2 regions of the Guyparkeria hydrothermalis genome follow, and region 1 is predicted to be linked to the other one. Evidence: predicted binding sites of a transcription regulator. Region 1 holds the regulator's gene; the other holds the start of a gene.

The links. The regulator sigma-54, encoded in region 1, starts transcription at its own class of promoters, with help from an activator protein. The targets are predictions, from matches to a motif close to TGGCANGNTNCNTGCTT.
Region 2: a site for sigma-54 is predicted at 3,098-3,114, ahead of LV476_RS08365 (TorF family putative porin). Genes of this name have one in related genera too.

Annotation. Positions count from the first base shown of each region.
Region 1 covers NZ_JAJSED010000001.1:797,378-806,292, reverse strand. The annotation lists gene LV476_RS03745 (glucokinase) at 1-365, shown strand, start outside; gene thiE (thiamine phosphate synthase) at 362-1,057, shown strand; gene hemL (glutamate-1-semialdehyde 2,1-aminomutase) at 1,057-2,346, shown strand; gene LV476_RS03730 (hypothetical protein) at 2,457-2,783, opposite strand; gene LV476_RS03725 (HPr family phosphocarrier protein) at 2,803-3,096, opposite strand; gene LV476_RS03720 (PTS sugar transporter subunit IIA) at 3,093-3,494, opposite strand; gene rapZ (RNase adapter RapZ) at 3,584-4,465, opposite strand; gene LV476_RS11175 (HPr(Ser) kinase/phosphatase) at 4,462-5,430, opposite strand; gene LV476_RS03705 (PTS sugar transporter subunit IIA) at 5,481-5,963, opposite strand; gene hpf (ribosome hibernation-promoting factor, HPF/YfiA family) at 6,156-6,449, opposite strand; gene LV476_RS03695 (RNA polymerase factor sigma-54) at 6,472-7,947, opposite strand; gene lptB (LPS export ABC transporter ATP-binding protein) at 8,135-8,881, opposite strand; gene lptA (lipopolysaccharide transport periplasmic protein LptA) at 8,888-8,915, opposite strand, start outside.
Region 2 covers NZ_JAJSED010000001.1:1,788,126-1,797,040, reverse strand. The annotation lists gene cmoB (tRNA 5-methoxyuridine(34)/uridine 5-oxyacetic acid(34) synthase CmoB) at 1-987, shown strand; gene LV476_RS08375 (YifB family Mg chelatase-like AAA ATPase) at 1,001-2,503, opposite strand; gene ubiK (ubiquinone biosynthesis accessory factor UbiK) at 2,569-2,862, opposite strand; gene LV476_RS08365 (TorF family putative porin) at 3,160-3,876, shown strand; gene LV476_RS08360 (P-II family nitrogen regulator) at 3,940-4,278, shown strand; gene LV476_RS08355 (ammonium transporter) at 4,294-5,538, shown strand; gene LV476_RS08350 (YigZ family protein) at 5,626-6,252, opposite strand; gene LV476_RS08345 (DJ-1 family glyoxalase III) at 6,332-6,886, opposite strand; gene LV476_RS08340 (S41 family peptidase) at 6,918-8,255, opposite strand; gene LV476_RS08335 (murein hydrolase activator EnvC family protein) at 8,476-8,915, opposite strand, start outside.

The DNA of each region.
Region 1 (8,915 bases):
GGCCGACCGCCGATGCCGATCAGCGCCTTGCCGAGGCAAGTGACCCCAACGCCCTGATCACCCGCTGGGCGAGCCGCGGGGAAGACGAATGCGCGATGATCGCCTGCCGGATGTTTGCACGGATTCTCGGTGCCGAAGCCGGCAACCTGGCCCTGAAGACGTTGCCGGTGGGCGGGGTGTTCCTGGCCGGGGCGATCGTCGGACATATCCTGCCGTTTCTGCGTGATTACACGCTGGAGGGCTTTCTCGACAAGGGCCGCTTTGCGACCATGCTCGGTCGTATGCCGCTGTGGGTGGTGCCGGACGGGAGTCTGGGGCTGGCCGGTGCGCGACGGCTCGCGGAGGAACAAACCCTGTCACGATGAGCGAGATGATGACCCGGGAGAACCTGACTGGCCTGTACGTGATTACCGACACCACGCGCTTTCAGCGCGCGGCGCTGGTCGAATCCGTAAGCGAGGCAATCGCGGGGGGTGCCCGTGTGGTGCAGTATCGCGACAAGAGCGACGATGTCGCACGCCGCCGCGAGGAGGCGGCGGCCCTGGCCGAGTTGTGTCGGCGACACGGGCGATCGTTCATCGTCAACGACGACGTGGCGCTGGCGATCGAGGTCGGTGCCGACGGTGTTCACCTCGGGCGAGACGACGCACCACTGACCGAGACCCGCGCGCGATTCGCCGCCGAGGGGCTCGATGCGATCATCGGTGTGTCTTGCTATGCTGACCGGCTTCGGGCCGAGCGGGCGGCGGCCGAAGGCGCCGACTATCTCGCCTTCGGGGCGATGTTTCCCTCGCCGACCAAACCCCATGCCCCCGGCGCCCCGGCCGAGGTGCTTGGCTGGGCGCGCGAACGACTGGGACGCCCGGTCTGCGGTATCGGCGGGATCACCGCCACGAACGTCCGCGACCTGATGGCGCACCGGCCCGACATGATTGCGGTGATCAGCGAAGTGTTCGCCGCCCCTGACATCCGTGCCGCCGCCGAGGCCCTTTGCCATGCGATGGCGGCCGACAATACCGAATCCATTCAGACCACCGAAGATCCGGAGACATCTTGATGACCGCATCCAACCACGAGCTGTTCGAAAAGGCACAGGCCCATATCCCCGGCGGGGTGAACTCGCCGGTGCGCGCCTTCGGCTCGGTCGGCGGCGACCCGGTGTTCGTCAAGCACGCCGAGGGAGCCCGTTTCTTTGACGAGAACGACAAGCCGTACATCGACTACGTCGGCTCCTGGGGGCCGATGATTCTCGGGCATGCGCACCCGGACGTGATCGAGGCGGTCCGCGAGGCGGCCAAGGATGGTCTGTCCTTCGGTGCGCCGACGGTCAGCGAGACCCGCATGGCGGACCTGCTGTGCGATCTGGTGCCGTCGATGGACATGGTGCGCCTGACGTCCTCGGGTACCGAGGCAACCATGAGCGCCATCCGTCTGGCCCGGGGTTTCACCGGTCGCGATCGGATCGTCAAGTTCCAGGGCAACTACCACGGTCATTCCGATTCGCTGCTGGTCGAGGCCGGTTCCGGTGCGCTGACTCACGGCGTGCCGAGCTCGCCGGGCGTGCCCAAGGCATTTGCCGACCTGACCACCACCGTCGAGTACAACAACCTCGATCAGGTGAAAAAGGTCTTCGAGGAAGTGGGTGACGAGGTCGCCGCGATCATCGTCGAGCCGGTGGTCGGCAACATGAACTGCATCCCGCCGGAGCCGGGCTTCCTCGAGGGGCTGCGACAGGTCTGCGACGAGCACGGTGCGGTGCTGATCTTCGACGAGGTCATGACCGGCTTCCGGGTCTCGCTGGGCGGCGCTCAGGAGCATTACGGCATCAAGCCGGACCTGACTACCATGGGCAAGGTGATCGGTGGCGGCATGCCGGTAGGCGCCTTCGGCGGTCGCCGCGAGATCATGGAGATGATCTCGCCGATGGGGCCGGTCTATCACGCCGGCACGCTCTCCGGGAATCCGGTGGCGATGGCCGCGGGCGTGAAGACGCTCGAGCTGATCCGCGTGCCGGGCTTCTTCGATGTGCTCACCCGTCGGACGCAGGCGCTCTGCGACGGCCTGTCCGCGGCGGCGAAGAAGCATGGCATCGCGATGATCACCCAGAACGCGGGTGGCATGTTCGGTCTGTTCTTCACCGACAAGGACCGCGTGGCCAACTTCAACGATGCCACGGCCTGCGACAAGGAGGCATTCAAGACCTTCTTCCACGGCATGCTCGAGGAGGGCGTGTACTTCGCGCCGTCGTCGTTCGAGGCGGGGTTCGTCTCGATGGCACATGGCGAGGAAGAGATTCACGCCACCATCGAGGCGGCCGAGCGCGTCTTCGCTCGAATGGCCGGCTGATCGCGGCACTCGGGCCGGCCCGGATGGGTCGGCCGCCAGCAACAAAAAAGGCCGCCTGGTCATCGACCGGCGGCCTTTTTGCTGCGGGCTTTCGTCCCGATCGGGAGGAATCAGTCCTCTTCCATGTTGGCGTCGGGATCCCAGCCTTCCTTGCGTGCCTTGTTCATCTGATCTTCGTAGGCCTGCGCGTGACGGGCGCGCAGGTCGTCCGGCAGCAGGCTCGGGATGCCGCCGCCGTGCTTGTCCCATTCGGCATTGACCCGGTCGGCGAGCCCCTGCATGCGGCCGAGTTCCCAGCCCTCGCAGGTCTCGTCCTCGGGGATGAGGCCGAAGACCCGGGCATCGAGCACCAGGCGGCCGAGGAAGGTCATGCCGCCGTCGCGGTCCTTGTCCAGCCCGACGTAGCTGTCTTTCGCTTGATTGCCTCTGCGTTGCATCGTTGGTCCCGTGTATCTGTTATTCGGATTCGTGAAAACGCGCATCGACGAGATCGGCGATCTCGTCCAGCGCCTCGTTGGCGTCGCCACCGGTGACGGTGACGGTGATGGTCTTGCCGCAAGCGGCGGCCAGCATCATCAGCCCCATGATCGATTTGCCGTTGACGTTTCGCCCGTTGAAGGCCACCTCGATGTCGCTGTCGAAGCGTTCGGCGGTGGCGGCAAAGCGCGCCGCGGCGCGCGCGTGCAGCCCGCGACGGTTGCGCAGGGTGAGGTCGCGACTGATCGATGCGGTGCTGGTTTCGTCGTTCATGACCCTTCGGTGGCTCCTTCCTGGATGATGCCGTCGCGCCCCCCGCTGCAGGCCTTGGCAGTCATCTCGGGCAGCGCCAGGCGCGGGTAGTTCAGTGCGCGGATCAGCATGGGGAGGTTGACGCCCGAGAGCACCTGCACCGTGTGCTGATCGCGCAGCCGATGGGCGATGTTGGAAGGGGTCGACCCGTACATGTCGGTCATGACCAGTACCCCGTCGCCACTGTCGAGGTCCGCAACCCGGCGGCGTGCGGCGTTGAGCAGATCGATCGGGTCATCGTCCTGGCGCACATCGATGTGCTCGAGCGGCGTGGGCAGCCGTTCGAGCATGTCGGTGGCCGTCTCGATGAGTTGGGCACCGATGTCGTTGTGGCAGATGAGCAGGATTCCGACGGTCATTGCAGGGACGGTTCCTCAATCGCGTTCGGCAAAGCCTGCATCATACCGAAAAACCGGGTGGGAACAGGGGGATTCCCCGACGTTACCGGTCAGTGGTTGCCCAGATCCCGGTGGCGGACCACCAGGTTGCCGAAGGTGGGGCGGAGGTCACGGGCGATCTGCTCGACGATATACACCGAGCGGTGCTTGCCGCCGGTACAGCCCACCGAGCAGGTGAGGTAGCTGCGATCGCTGCGGCTCGCCTGAACCAGCATGTGTGCCAGGAACTCGCTGATGCGCGAGCGGGTATCGTGCGTGACCGGGTGCTGTTCGAGGTAGTTCACCACGGCCTCGTCCAGGCCGCTGTGTGGCCGAAGCGAGGTATCCCAGTGCGGGTTGGGCAAAAACCGGACGTCGAACAGGAAGTCGGAGTCCAGCGGGATGCCGAATTTGAAGCCGAAGGACTGAATCAGGATGCGCGGGCCAACCACCTTTTCGCCGATCAGGCGCGACCGCACGTCCTCACGCAGCTGGTGCACGGTCGTGAGACTGGTGTCGATAACCAGGTCGGCATAGGCGCGGATCGGCATCAGCAGCTGCCCTTCGCGGGCAATGGCCTCGACCAGGTTCTCGATCTGGTAGGAGAGGGGGTGCCGGCGCCGCGTTTCCGAAAAACGGGTGATCAGGCGCTGGCGATCCGCTTCTAGGAACAGGCTGCTGATTCGCAGCTGCGGCATGCGTTGCCTTAGGCGGTCGATACGATCCGGCAGGTCGGCGAGCGATTGCTCCGGGGCACGGGCGTCGATACTGATCGCGATGCCGCGGGCCGCGATGCTGCCTTTGAGATAGCTCTCGGCCAGGTGATCGAGCAGGTCGGGCGGCAGGTTGTCGATGCAATAGAAGCCGCTGTCCTCGAGAGCAGCGAGTGCCACCGACTTGCCCGAGCCCGATTGTCCAGTGACCAGGATCAGACGTGGCGCGGGGCTGCTCACGACCACGGCTCCGGCTTCTGGTCGGGGTTGTCGGGGATCTCGCCGTCGGCCAACAGTCGACCGACCCGGGGGCTGACGGGCTGGCCGCCGCGCTGGCGCTCGAGGTTGCGTTGTCGCACGATCGCCTCGAGCAGTACGGCCAGGTTGCGTCCCGGGGCCACGGGCATGCGCCAGACGGGAATCGACAGACCGGCGATGCGCTCGTTGCCGCGGTCGCCGAAAAGGCGCTCGTCGGCACCCATGTGGTGCTCGCTGTCGGCCGGGTAGAGATCGACGATCAGGCGCAGGTACTTGCGTGCCTTGAGCGCGTTGCTGCCGAAAAGCTCGCGGATGTCGAGGATACCGATGCCGCGGACCTCCAGCAGGCCGAACAGCCGGTCGGGGCAGGAACCGGTGACCTCGTCGCCACGTGCGATAAAGCAGGGTGCGTCGTCGGCGATGAGGCGGTGACCCCGGCTGATCAATTCCAGCGCCACTTCGCTCTTGCCGATGCCGGCGGTGCCACGGATGAGCACGCCAAGCCCGCTGATCTCCATGAACACGCCATGACGCCAGTCCTCGTCGTGCGCGCCGCAGAGGCGTTGCAGGCGCTGACTGACGCTCTCGTCGTCGTCCGGTGTGCTGATGACCACGATCGGGGTGCCATGGCCCGGTTCGGCCACGGGAACGTGGGCCAGCCACTCATCGACCGCTCCGGCGTGGGCCTCGGTAAGGACGATGGTGCGCGGGCCGTCGTTTGCCGGCAGCGGGCCGTTGGCGTGTATCAGGCATTCCTCGCCGCACTGCAGGTAGCGTCTCAGGGCGGGGGAGATCAGGGCCAGGCGGGTGGGGATCCAGGGGTTGGCCGGCCCGATGCGTCGCTGGTCGGGTGCGACGCCGGCTTGCCACTGGTCGGGCAAGGCCCACTGCCAGTCGGCGTCGCTGGCATCCGATGAGAGGTGATGATGGGTGAAGCTCGGGATCATGGCCTGCCCGTTTGCCGTTCATGGCTCGATGGTCGGGCGCGGTGCCCGGTTCAGCCGGCTGTCGCCTCGGCACTGTCCTTTAGCCACTCTATCATCAGGTTCTGGACGCGCTCGGCACTTTGCGCCTCCATGATGGTGTCACGCTCGTCCGGGTCGTTGAGATGTCGCGCCAACCGGCCGAGGATCTCCAGGTGCTGCTCGGGGCAGTCTTCCGGGATGACCAGGCCAATGACCAGCGTGACGGGTGCCCCGTCCGGCGCACCAAAGTCGACCCCTTCGCGCAGGCGAACCACGGCCCCCCGGGGCGTGAGAATGTCGTCGACGCGGCCGTGGGGGACCGCGATGCCGTGACCGATCGCGGTGCAGCCGAGTCGTTCGCGGGCCACCAGGGCCTCGAAGATTTGCGTGGCCTGCTGGCCACCGAGTTCGTCGTCCGCAAGCAGGCCGGAGAGCACTTCAAGTACTCGCTTGCGGCTCTGGTACAGCTCGTCGATCCGGATGTGGTGGATCGGAAACAGCTCGGCAGTATTCATTAAGCACCCTGTCGGTCGACTTGCCGCGAGGATCGCTCGCGGGTCGGGGCGGGAATGGTCGAGTCGGGGCGCATCATAGCTTGTTGTATTCGTGGTGCAACACCGACCTCGTGGCTCCTGCCAGGCGACGGTCATGCCGTGGGCCGTCGCCCGGCGTATCGCGGAGAGTCTGGTATCGCTCCCCGCGAAGGGTCAGCGGTGGCTGGTGAGTTTTTCTTTGTGCTTGACGATCTGCCGATCCAGCTTGTTCACCATGGCGTCGATGGACGCGTACATGTCATCGGTGACCGCTTCGGCGTGCATGTCCTGGCCGCTGACGTGGAGGTTGGCTTCGGCCTTCTGGGCCTCTTTGCGCTCCACGGTGAGAATCACGTGGATGTCTACCAGCTTGTCGAAGTGCCGCTCCAGCCGAGTGAACTTGTCGTGGACGTGGGCCTTGAGGGCCTCGGTAACATCGACGTGATGACCGGTGATGTCAATCTGCATAGACGACTCCTTTATATGGTATCTATATCAACCGCTTACGGTCGGTTGAGGAAGCGATCCCCATCGCTTCCCGGTACTTGGCGATCGTGCGTCGAGCGACGTCGATCCCCTCGTCTCCAAGCATGGTCGCAATCTTGGCGTCGCTCAAGGGCTTCTTGGGATTTTCTTCCTCGACTAGCTTCTTGATTCGTGCCCGTATGGCAGTGGCCGAGCACTCACCGCCGTCACTCGTGCCGACGTGGCTGGAGAAGAAGTACTTGAATTCGAACACCCCGCGGGGCGTGAGCATGTACTTGTTCGTCGTCACGCGGCTGACCGTGGATTCGTGCAGGTCGAGCGCTTCGGCAATCTCGCGCAGTACCATCGGCTTCATCGCGATCTCGCCCTGCTCGAAGAAGTCCATCTGCCGGCGAACGATCTCGCGGGCGACGTTCAATAGCGATTCGTTGCGGCTGCGCAGGCTCTTGATGAACCAGCGCGCTTCCTGAAGGTGGTTGCGGATGTAGGTCGCGTCCTTGCCGCGGCTGGAACGGTCGATCAGGCTGGCATAGGTCTGATTGACACGAAGCCGCGGCGCGATCTCGGGGTTGAGGTCGACGTGCCAGCCGTCCTCACGGTGCGTGACGATCACGTCCGGCCGGATGTAGTCGGCTGTCGTCTCACTGATGGACAACCCCGGGCGGGGATCGAGGACCTGGATCAGTCGCAGCGCGGCTTCGAGTCGCTCGCGGCTGATGCCGAGCCCCTTGGTGACATGCGGCAGTTCCCGCCGGGCGATTGCCTCGAGCCAGTCGCCGTCGAGCACGGCCCGGGCATCGGCTGCCGCCGGGTCGTCCGCGTATTTCTGATCAATCTGAATGGTGAGACATTCGGCCAGCGACCGGGCACCGACGCCGACCGGATCGAGCTGCTGGATGTAGTGCAGAGTGGCCTCGGCCTCTTCGATGTCGAGCTCCGGCAGTTCGTCCTGCAAAAGGGCGACGATCTCGTCGAGCGATTCTTCGAGGTAGCCCGTTGGCTCGATCGATTCGATCAGAGCGGTGGCGACGCGACGGTCGGATTCGGATAGCGACGCGAGGTGGACCTGGCTGAGCAGGTGATCTCGCAGGTTGTCCTCGCCGGTGGATTGCGTGGCGAAGGGGTCGTAGTCCTCGCTCGGTGCGCTGCTGCTCAGCGCAGTGGCACCGTCGGATTCGTAGTAGTCGTCCCATGACGAGTCGACCACCAGGTCCTCGTCCGCCGACTTGTCCTTGCGATCCTCGAGCAGTTCCTCGCCGGCCTGGGCGCCGGGGTCCTGATCCTCGGTGGACTGCGTCTCGGCGGACTCTTCCTCGCCCCGATCATCCTCGGCCACTTCGAGCAGGGGGTTGGTGTCCAGCGCCTGTTGGATCTCGAGGCTCAATTCGAGCGTGGACAATTGCAGCAGACGGATCGACTGCTGCAACTGCGGCGTCATTGCCAGCGACTGGCCCAGCCGCAGTTCGAGTCCGGCCTTCATGCCTGCCACGAGTCACCTCCGGCGAGATCCATTGCCGGCATCGGCGCACGTCGGGCGCCTTGCGGAACATGGGATGTCGGCCCGCAGGAGAGGGGCTGAAAACGGGGTGAGCATGCAATTTGCATGAGAGTCAGTTTAGCGGAATGTCACCCGGTTGTGCCAACGGTTCCCGCACCGGATCCGGGGCCTAGAGGGTGAAGTCGTGACCGAGATAGACATCGCGGACCGACTTGTTGGCGAGCAGCTCGTCGGCACTGCCGTGCGCCAGTATTTCGCCGTCGGAGACGATGTAGGCTCGCTTGCAGACGCCGAGCGTTTCGCGGACGTTGTGATCCGTGATCAGCACGCCGATCCCCCGGTCGCGCAGATGCTCGATGATGCGCTGGATGTCGATCACCGAGATGGGGTCGATGCCCGCGAACGGCTCGTCGAGGAGCATGGCGCGCGGGTTGGCCGCCAGCGCCCGGGCGATCTCCACGCGGCGACGCTCGCCACCCGAGAGGGCCTGGCCCTTGGAATCGGCGATGTGGGTCACGTTGAGTTCTTCGAGTAGCTCCTCGAGTGCCCGTCGCCGCCCGTTTCGCGTAAGTTCGCGGCGCAGCTCGAGGATGGCCAGGATGTTCTCACGCACGGTCAGCTTGCGGAAGACGGAGGGTTCCTGCGGCAGGTAACCGAGCCCAAGATGGGCCCGGCGGTCGATCGGCGTGTGCGTGATGTCCCGGCCGTCGAGAAACACGCCCCCCTGGTCGACTGGTACCAGGCCGACGATCATGTAGAAGCTGGTGGTCTTGCCGGCCCCGTTGGGGCCCAACAGGCCGACGATCTCGCCGGCTTCCACGTGCAGCGAGACATCACGCACCACCGGCCGCGAGCCATAGCTCTTCGACAGGGTGCGCGCTTCCAGCAGCGGGGCGTGGCGGGTGGTTCGCGGCATGAGCGCTTAGTCCCCTTTCTCGTCGCGGTTGCGT
Region 2 (8,915 bases), 990 kb from region 1:
ATGACCGAACGGCTGGTCACGCTCGGGATCGAGCGGATCGCCCGCCAGACACGTACTGCACTTGGTCATCTCCCCCGGCGGATGCCGATGGAGGGATGGCGCACCTTCGACTGGGGTTCGGTCAATCACGGCGACTGGTCGCGCTGGCTGGCCGCCGTCGGGCGCCTGCCCGAACGCCCCCTCGATGCGACCAATCACCTCGACCGTGCCGCGATCACCGCCTGTGCTGACGGCGAGCTGTCCGGTTTGGAGGACGTGCTCCGGGAGCTGATCCCATGGCGCAAGGGCCCCTACGAGCTCTTCGGGGTCAATATTGATACCGAGTGGCGTTCCGACCTGAAATGGGACCGGCTGGTCGACCAGATCCAGCCACTGGAGGGTCGCCGAGTGCTCGACATCGGCAGCGGCAACGGTTACCACCTCTGGCGCATGCTGGGCGCGGGCGCGGATTTCGCCCTGGGCGTCGACCCCACCTGGGTGTTTGTCGCCCAGTTCCACGCCGTGGCGCACCTGCTGGGCGAGACGCGAGCCGGGATCGTGCCGACGACCCTGGAGCAGTTTCCGCAGCGCCCCCGCTTCGACACCGTCTTCTCCATGGGGGTGCTCTACCATCGGCGTGACCCGTTCACGCACCTCGGCGAGCTCAAGGCATGCCTGCGGCCTGGCGGCGAGCTGGTGCTGGAGACGCTGGTGGTCGAGGGCGATGCCACTACCATTCTCACCCCGGCCGACCGTTATGCCGGCATGCGCAATGTCTGGTTCCTTCCCAGTCCGGACGCCGTCATCGGCTGGCTCAGGCGCATGGGGTTCACCGCGCCCGAACTGGTCGACGTGAGCGTGACCACCGCCGAGGAGCAGCATCGCACCGACTGGTTCGGTGACCGCCAGTCGCTGGCCGACTTCCTCGATCCCGAGGATCTCAGTCGCACTCGCGAGGGATTGCCCGCGCCCCGCCGGGCGATCATCACCGCCCGGCGACCGGGGTGAAACCGCGCCTGCGCTAGCCGCTGGCGAACAGCCGGTCGAGATTGCGGTAGCCGATCGCCTCGGCGAGTACCGTGCCGTCGATCCCGTTTCGTCCGTCGTAGTCCGCGATGCTCCGCGCGAGCTTGAGTATCCGCTCGCGTGCCCGTCCCGACAGCTGCAGTTTCTCGATCGCCCGGTTGAGCATGTCGCGCTCGGTCGTTTCCAGCGGTACCTGCTCGGCCAACCCGCGGGCGTCGAGCCTCGCGTTCACCACCCCCTGTCGTTCGATCATGCGTTGTCGGGCTCGCATCACCCGCTCGCGGACGGTGGCGCTGTCCTCGCCCGGCTCCGACGGGCGGTCCAGATCAGTCGCCGGCACGCGCGGCACCTCGAGATGGATGTCGATCCGGTCGAGCAAGGGACCGGAGACCTTGGCCCGGTAACGTTGGGCGGCACGCGAGTGGATCTCGGTGCCCTGCGGCGACGGGTTCATGGCCGCAACCAGTTGGAAGTCGGCCGGAAACGTCGCCTGGCGGGCCGCCCGCGAGATCATCACCGATCCGACCTCCATTGGTTCACGCAGGGCCTCGAGCACGCGCCGGTCGAACTCCGGCAACTCGTCGAGAAACAGCGTGCCGTGATGGGCGAGCGAAATCTCGCCGGGGCCGGGTTGCGAGCCCCCGCCGATCAGCGCCACCGCCGAGGCGGAATGATGTGGCGCGCGAAATGGTCGTCGGCCGAAACGTTGCGGGTCGAAGCCGCCGGGTGTCACCGCGGCCACCTCCGCAACCGCGAGGGACTCGTTCTCGGTCAGCGGCGGCAGGATGCCGGCGAGTCGCTGGGCCAGCATGCTCTTGCCCGCGCCGGGCGGACCAATGAGAAGCAGGTTGTGGCCGCCGGCAGCGGCAATCGCCAGCGCCCGCTTGGCGCGTGGCTGACCGCGCACGTCGGCCAGATCGCCATCGATGGCGGGATCGCTCGGATTGGTCGGTCGATGCTGCAGGCGCTCGGGATCGCGCTCTCCGGCGAGATAGCCGACGGCCTCGGCAAGGTGGTGTAACGCCCGTCCGGCAACATCCGGGATCAGCTCGGCTTCGGACCGGCCCTCGGCGGGGAGTAGCAGCTCCCGACGTGCATCACGTGCGGCGCGAGCCGCCGAGAGTGTGCCGCGGATGGGGCGGATGCCGCCGTCGAGCGACAGCTCGCCGAGGCATTCGACCTGGGCCAATCGGTCAGTGGCCGTTGCCGGCAGCTGACCGGTGGCAGCGAGGATGGCCAGGGCGATGGCGAGATCGAAGCGGGCGCTTTCCTTGGGCAGGTCGGCGGGCGCGAGATTGACAGTCAGTCGCCGCGGTGGGAATTCGAAGCCCGACGAGAGAATCGCGGCGCGGACCCGGTCACGCGACTCACGCACGGCGGTTTCCGGCAGGCCGACCAGGGTGAAGGCCGGCAAGCCCGGCGCGACATGGGCCTCGACCGTGACGGCAGGCGCGTCGATGCCGAGCAGTGCCCGGCTGTGAATCTTGGCGATGGGCATGTCCATATGCCTCGGTGGGGAGGGTGTGTCGGGGTGCGCGGGCGTCCGTGCCCGCGCACCCGGGGTCAGCTGGCGATGTCGCCTTCTTCCGGTTCCGGCGGCGGGCTATGTTTTCCCTCCAGCTGCTTTTCCAGGTTGCTGACGCGTTGCTCGAGCGCCTCCAATTTGGCGCGCGTACGCGCGAGGACCTGGGTCTGGACGTCGAATTCCTCGCGCGTGACCAGATCCATCCGGGAAAACCCGTTGCTGACGGCCTGGCGCACCGCCTTCTCGAACTCCTGCTTGCCTTCGCGCAGGCTCTCGGGCATTGCCTGCTCGATGCGCTGGGAGATCTCTTCGATCGTGTGACTGATGGACATCTCGCTACCTCGGTGTGGTTCGTCGACGACAGCCTCCCGATTGTTGGGTATGCCTTCGGCAGATGCAAATGCAGGGCCGCGCGGCGTGTCCGCCGGCGCGCCCCATTTCGGTGCACTATGCTGGAGCAGCGGGGGAAAATCCTATCCCCAATTTGGGGAGGGCGGTTGGCGCGTGATTCGCGTCACCTGCGGCCATCCCGGCCTAAGTGACGGATGGTAAAGGAAAAAACCAAGTTGGCACGCCGGCTGCTTTGTCAGGGGGTGAACCCGAACGTTCACTTGATGGAGCACAGAGAAATGAAAAAGACCCTCATTGCCACCAGCATTGCCTCGGCCGTCAGCCTGTCGGCCCTCACCCTGCCATCCGTGGCGGCCGCCGAGGTGTCCGCCAATATCGGCGTGGTATCCAACTACCTGTTCCGTGGCATCACCCAGACCGACGACAGCGCCGCCGTCCAAGGCGGTCTCGACTACGCCCACGAGTCCGGTCTCTATGCCGGCACCTGGGCGTCGACCGTCGACTTTGGTGACGACACCAGCTACGAGATCGACTTCTACGCCGGCTATGGCGGCAGCATCGGCGACCTCGGCTACGACGTTGGCTACATCTACTACGCCTACCCGGACGCGCCGAGCGACATCGACTTCGGTGAGATCTATGGCTCGCTGACCTACAGCTACCTGACTGCCGGTCTGGCGTACACCGTGAACGGCCAGGCAGACGACGGCCCTTTCACCGAGGGTGACCTGTACTACTACGCCGGCGTTGACGTGCCGTTCGGCGAGTCCGGTTACACCGGCAGCCTGTACTACGGCTACTACACCTTCGACGACGACGGTGATGTTGGCTACGGCGACATGGACTACGGCCACTGGACCGCGTCGGTCGCCAAGGACGCAGGCGATTTCGGTTCGTTCACCATGAGCTTCGAGATGGCTGACGTGGACGACACCAACTATGTCTCGACTGACGATGACCTGCAGGTCTGGGTCGGCTGGTCCAAGAGCTTCTAAGCATCCCCTCAGTCACTGGTACACGGGCCGGCCGCTGGCCGGCCTGTCACCTAGGAGAGATCCATGAAACTGATTACTGCAATCATCAAGCCCTTCAAGCTTGACGACGTGCGCGAAGCGCTCGGCGGCGTCGGCGTGAAGGGCATCACGATGACCGAGGTCAAGGGCTTCGGTCGGCAGAAAGGCCACACCGAGCTCTATCGGGGCGCGGAATACGTGGTCGACTTTTTGCCCAAGGTCAAGCTCGAGATGGTCATTGACGACGGTCTGGCCGACCAGGTGATCGAGGTGATCACCAATGCCGCGAGCACCGGCAAGATCGGTGACGGCAAGATCTTCGTCTCGCCTGTCGACGAGGCCATTCGTATTCGCACCGGTGAAACCGGTACGGATGCCCTTTAAGCGGAGGATTTCACCGTGGAAACACAAGTCATCGAATTGGGCTATGCGCTCGATACGTTCTACTTCCTGATCGCCGGTGCCTTCGTCATGTGGATGGCGGCGGGCTTCACCATGCTCGAGGCGGGCCTGGTCCGCTCGAAGAGCACCGTCGAGATTCTGACCAAGAACATCGCGCTGTTCTCGATCGCCTGCATCATGTACATGGTCGTTGGCTACAACATCATGTACAGCGACGGCGTCTCCAGCATCATCCCGGGCCTGTCGTTCTTCCTGGGCGCGGACAACACGGCAGCCGAAGTCGTGGCGAGTGGTGGTGACATCTACTACTCCAACATGGCCGACTTCTTCTTCCAGGTCGTGTTCGTGGCTACCGCCATGTCGATCGTCTCCGGCGTGGTCGCCGAGCGGATGAAGCTGTGGGCCTTCCTCGCCTTCACCGTGGTCCTGACCGCACTGATCTACCCGATCCAGGGCTACTGGAGCTGGGGTGGCGGCATCCTGAGCGAGCTGGGTTACTCCGACTACGCCGGTTCGGGCATCGTCCACTTCACCGGTGCGGTCGCCGCGCTGGCAGGTGTCCTGCTCCTCGGCCCGCGTAAGGGCAAGTTCGGTCCGAACGGTCAGGTCAACGCCCTGCCGGGCGCCAACCTGCCGCTGGCTACCCTGGGGACGTTCATCCTGTGGCTGGGCTGGTTCGGCTTCAACGGCGGTTCGGAGCTCAAGGTATCCGACGTGGGTTCCGCCAACGCCGTTGCTCAGGTGTTCACCAACACCAACCTGGCGGCTGCCGGTGGCGTGGTCGCGGCGATGATCGTCTCCAAGCTGACCTTCGGCAAGGTCGATCTGACGATGATCCTCAATGGCGCTCTGGCCGGTCTGGTCGCGATTACCGCTGACCCGTCCTCGCCGTCAGCCCTGCTGTCCACCATCATCGGTGCCATCGGTGGCGTGATCGTCGTGTTCTCGATCCTCGGCTTCGAGAAGATCAAGATCGACGACCCGGTCGGTGCTCTCTCCGTCCATGGTGTCGTTGGTATCTGGGGCGTGCTCGCGGTGCTGCTGTCCAACGACAGCGCCACTCTGGGCGGTCAGCTTGCCGGCCTCGCCCTGATCGGTGGCTTCGTGTTCGTCGCCAGCCTGATCGTCTGGCTGATCCTCAAGGCCGTCATGGGCCTGCGCATCAGCGAGGACGACGAGGAAGAAGGCGTCGACTCGATCGAGTGCGGCATGGAAGCGTACCCCGAGTTCACCAACAAGTAAGGATGCACTGAAAGGATGTGGCGGCACAGCGAAGGTGCCGAAAGGGACGAAGGCCCGGGCGAAAGCCCGGGTTTTTTTTGGCGCCGCTCAATGGCCGGTTGGCGCATCAAGGCGTTCGATGCCCTGCGCGCCCAGGAAACCGTCGAACGCCTCGACCTGCTCCTCGGGCACGGCCACCTGTGCATGGATCGGCTGACCGTAGTCGATCGACAGCAGCTCGCCCTGGTGCTGCTCGGTCCAGTGCCGTAACGGCTGTTCCTGCGAAAAATCCAACGCCAGTCGGTAGGTCCGCTGCGGACGATGTTCGGTCAGCGGCAGTGCGGCGAGCGCCTCCTGGGTGGCGCCGGCGTAGGCACGCACCAGCCCACCGGCCCCCAGCTTGATGCCACCGAAATAACGCGTGACCACGACGATCACGTCGCCGATGCCCTTGTGCTGGATGACGTTGAGAATGGGCTTGCCGGCGGTGCCGCCCGGCTCGCCGTCGTCGCTCATCGCCGCGCTGGCGGCCGTGGCCGGGTTTCCGACCAGGTAGGCCCAGCAGTGGTGGCGTGCATCCGGGTAGTCGGCCCGAACCGCCTCGACGAAGGCGAGCGCCTCCTCGCGGGAGCGAACGGTGCCCGTCCGGGCGATGAAGCGGCTTTTCTTCACCTCGATTTCCCGCTCGAGAGTGGTGGCGGGCGTGAAGAACGATTTCGTCGGTTCCTGAGACACGATCTCTGCTACTCGGGCAACAAAGTAAAACGCCTGCCACAAGGGGCAGGCGTGAAACGCACGACGACGGGAGCGGTCGTCAGCGCGCGAGCTTGGCCTCGACCGCGTCGCGAGTCTCGCGGCCTTCGAGCTGTTCGACCAGGGCGAGGGCGAAGTCGATCGCCACCCCGGGGCCGCGGCCGGTCACCAGGTTGCCGTCGACGACCACAGCCTCGTCGCTGATCTCCACGCCGTGCTTGTCGTCGTCGCTGAGCGCGCCCGGGAAGTGCGTGATCCGGCGGCCCTTGAGGAGGTCCGCAGCGGCGAGCACCTTGGGTGCGGCGCAGATCGCGCCGATCCAGCGACCGGCGACGGACTGGTCCTGCAGGCGCTTGATCACCCGGGGGTCGGCCGCCAGGTTGTTGGCGCCCGGTTGTCCACCCGGCAAGACGATGGCGTCGAAGACCCGGTCCTCGTCGAGCAGGCTCAGGTTGCTGTCCGTGACTACCGTGACACCCCGCGAACCGGAAACCTCATGCTCGTGCAGGGCGATGGTCTGCACCTGCACGCCGCCCCGGCGCAGGATGTCGATGGTGGTGATGGCCTCCAGGTCTTCGAACCCCGGAGCCAGCAGGATCAGTACCTTGCTTGCCATTGCCTTGTTTCCTCCTCGTCGCGGGCTGTGTTTACGGACGACCGTTCTTGCTGACAATCACCATGCCCTTGAGCATGTTCAGTGCCTCGTAGAGCTGGTAATCGCGGATTACCAGCGGCTCCTTGTCTTCTTCCTCGTCCGACTTGGCCTTCTTGCTGTCCGACTTGTCGTCGCCCTCCGACTCACCGTTGGTGAGGTGGCCGGCGAGGCTCGCCTCGGAGATCGAGAATACTTCCTCGATGTCACTCACCTTGAGCTGGTGTACCGTCACGTCGGGCTTGATGCCCTCGGCCTGGATCGACCGACCGCTCGGGGTGTAGTAGCGAGCGGTGGTCAGGCGCAGCGCGCCGCCGTTCGCCAGCGGCATGATCGACTGTACCGAGCCCTTGCCGAAGGTCCGCTCGCCGATGATCAGCGCCCGGCCGCTGTCCTGCAGGGCGCCGGCGACGATTTCCGAGGCCGAGGCCGAGCCGCCGTTGACCAGCACCACCATCGGCGCGCCGTCGAGGCGGTCACCGGCGCTGGCCTCGAAACTCATCTTGGCGTCGGCCACGCGGCCCTTGGTGTAGACGATCTGGCCTGCCTCAAGGAAGGCATCGACCATTTCCACGGAGCCGTCCAGCACGCCGCCCGGGTTGTTGCGCAGGTCGAGGACCAGGCCCTTGAGCGGCTTGTCCTCGTTCGCCTTGGCCAGTGCGTCGAGGGCTTCGTGCATCTGCTCGACGGTGCGCGACTGGAACTGGGAGACGCGGATGTAGCCCAGCCCCGGTTCGAGCATCTCGTGCTTGACCGACTCGGTCTTGATCACCGCGCGGGTGATGGTGAATTCCAGCGGCTTCTTCTCCCCTTCGCGGGCGATCGTCAGGTCGATGTCGGTGCCCGGCTTGCCGCGCATCAGCTTGACGGCTTCCTCCAGGTCCATGTCCTCGGTGAGTTCGCCGTTGATGCGGATGATCCGGTCGCCCGCTTCAAGGCCGGCCCGCTTGGCGGGGGTGTCGTCGATCGGCGCGATCACCGTTAGCACGTCGTCCTTCATCCCCACCTGGATGCCCAGGCCGCCGAATTCGCCGCTGGTGGATTCGCGCAGGCTCTTGAATTCCTCGTCGTCGAGGTAGCCGGAGTGCGGGTCGAGCTCCGAGATCATGCCGCGAATGGAATTCTCGATCAGCTGGCTTTCACTGATGTCGTCGACGTAATCCGAGCGGACCCGATCGAGCACGTCGGAATAGGTGCGAAGCTCTTCCAGCGGAATGTCGGTAGCGCCGGTGTCGGCGGGCCGTTCGGCCACCGCATTGATGGCGATGGCAATGGCAAAACCGAAAAAGGCGGCAACGCCCAGGCTCGAGGCCTTGCGAATCCAGCTGGTCATGGTGTTCTCTCTAGGCATGTTTCGTCGGCTTTCGGGGCTCGCTTGGACAGTTTCTGGTATTCCCTGCATCGTGAGGCGAGCGTGGGGTGATAAAACCCCCGATCCATGGGGCAACCACTATGCCACGGTCATGGCGTCCGTCGCGAGTCCGCTTGCCCCGATTTGCCTCGGAAATCATAGGGCATAGCGGCTCGGTTAGCGACGACGACCCGGCCATCGGTCAGCCACCCACCACCTTTTTCCACGCGGGCCAGCGAGTCGGGTCGATGGGGCGATTGCCCCGCCGCACTTCGACGTACAGACCCTCGCGGTTGGCATCGATCCGGCCCGAGTCGCATACCTGCTCGCCCTGGGAGACCTGCTGACCCTTCGACACCGCAAGGGAGCGGCAGTGGGCATACAGGGACAGGTAGTCGCCCTGGTGGCGAACCATGACCAGGTTGCCAAAGCCCTTGAGTGGGCCGGCGTAGGCGACCTTGCCCCCATCGACGGCGCGGACCGGACTGCCGGCCGCCGCGCGGAACTCGACCCCCTCGTTGCGCAGGCGACCTTGGGGGAGTGACTCACCGAAGTTGCGCTTGATCTCGCCGGCCACCGGGATGCCGTCGGTGGTGACTGCCGGGCCGGCAGACGCCCTCTTCTCCTCGCGGGCGGCCTTTT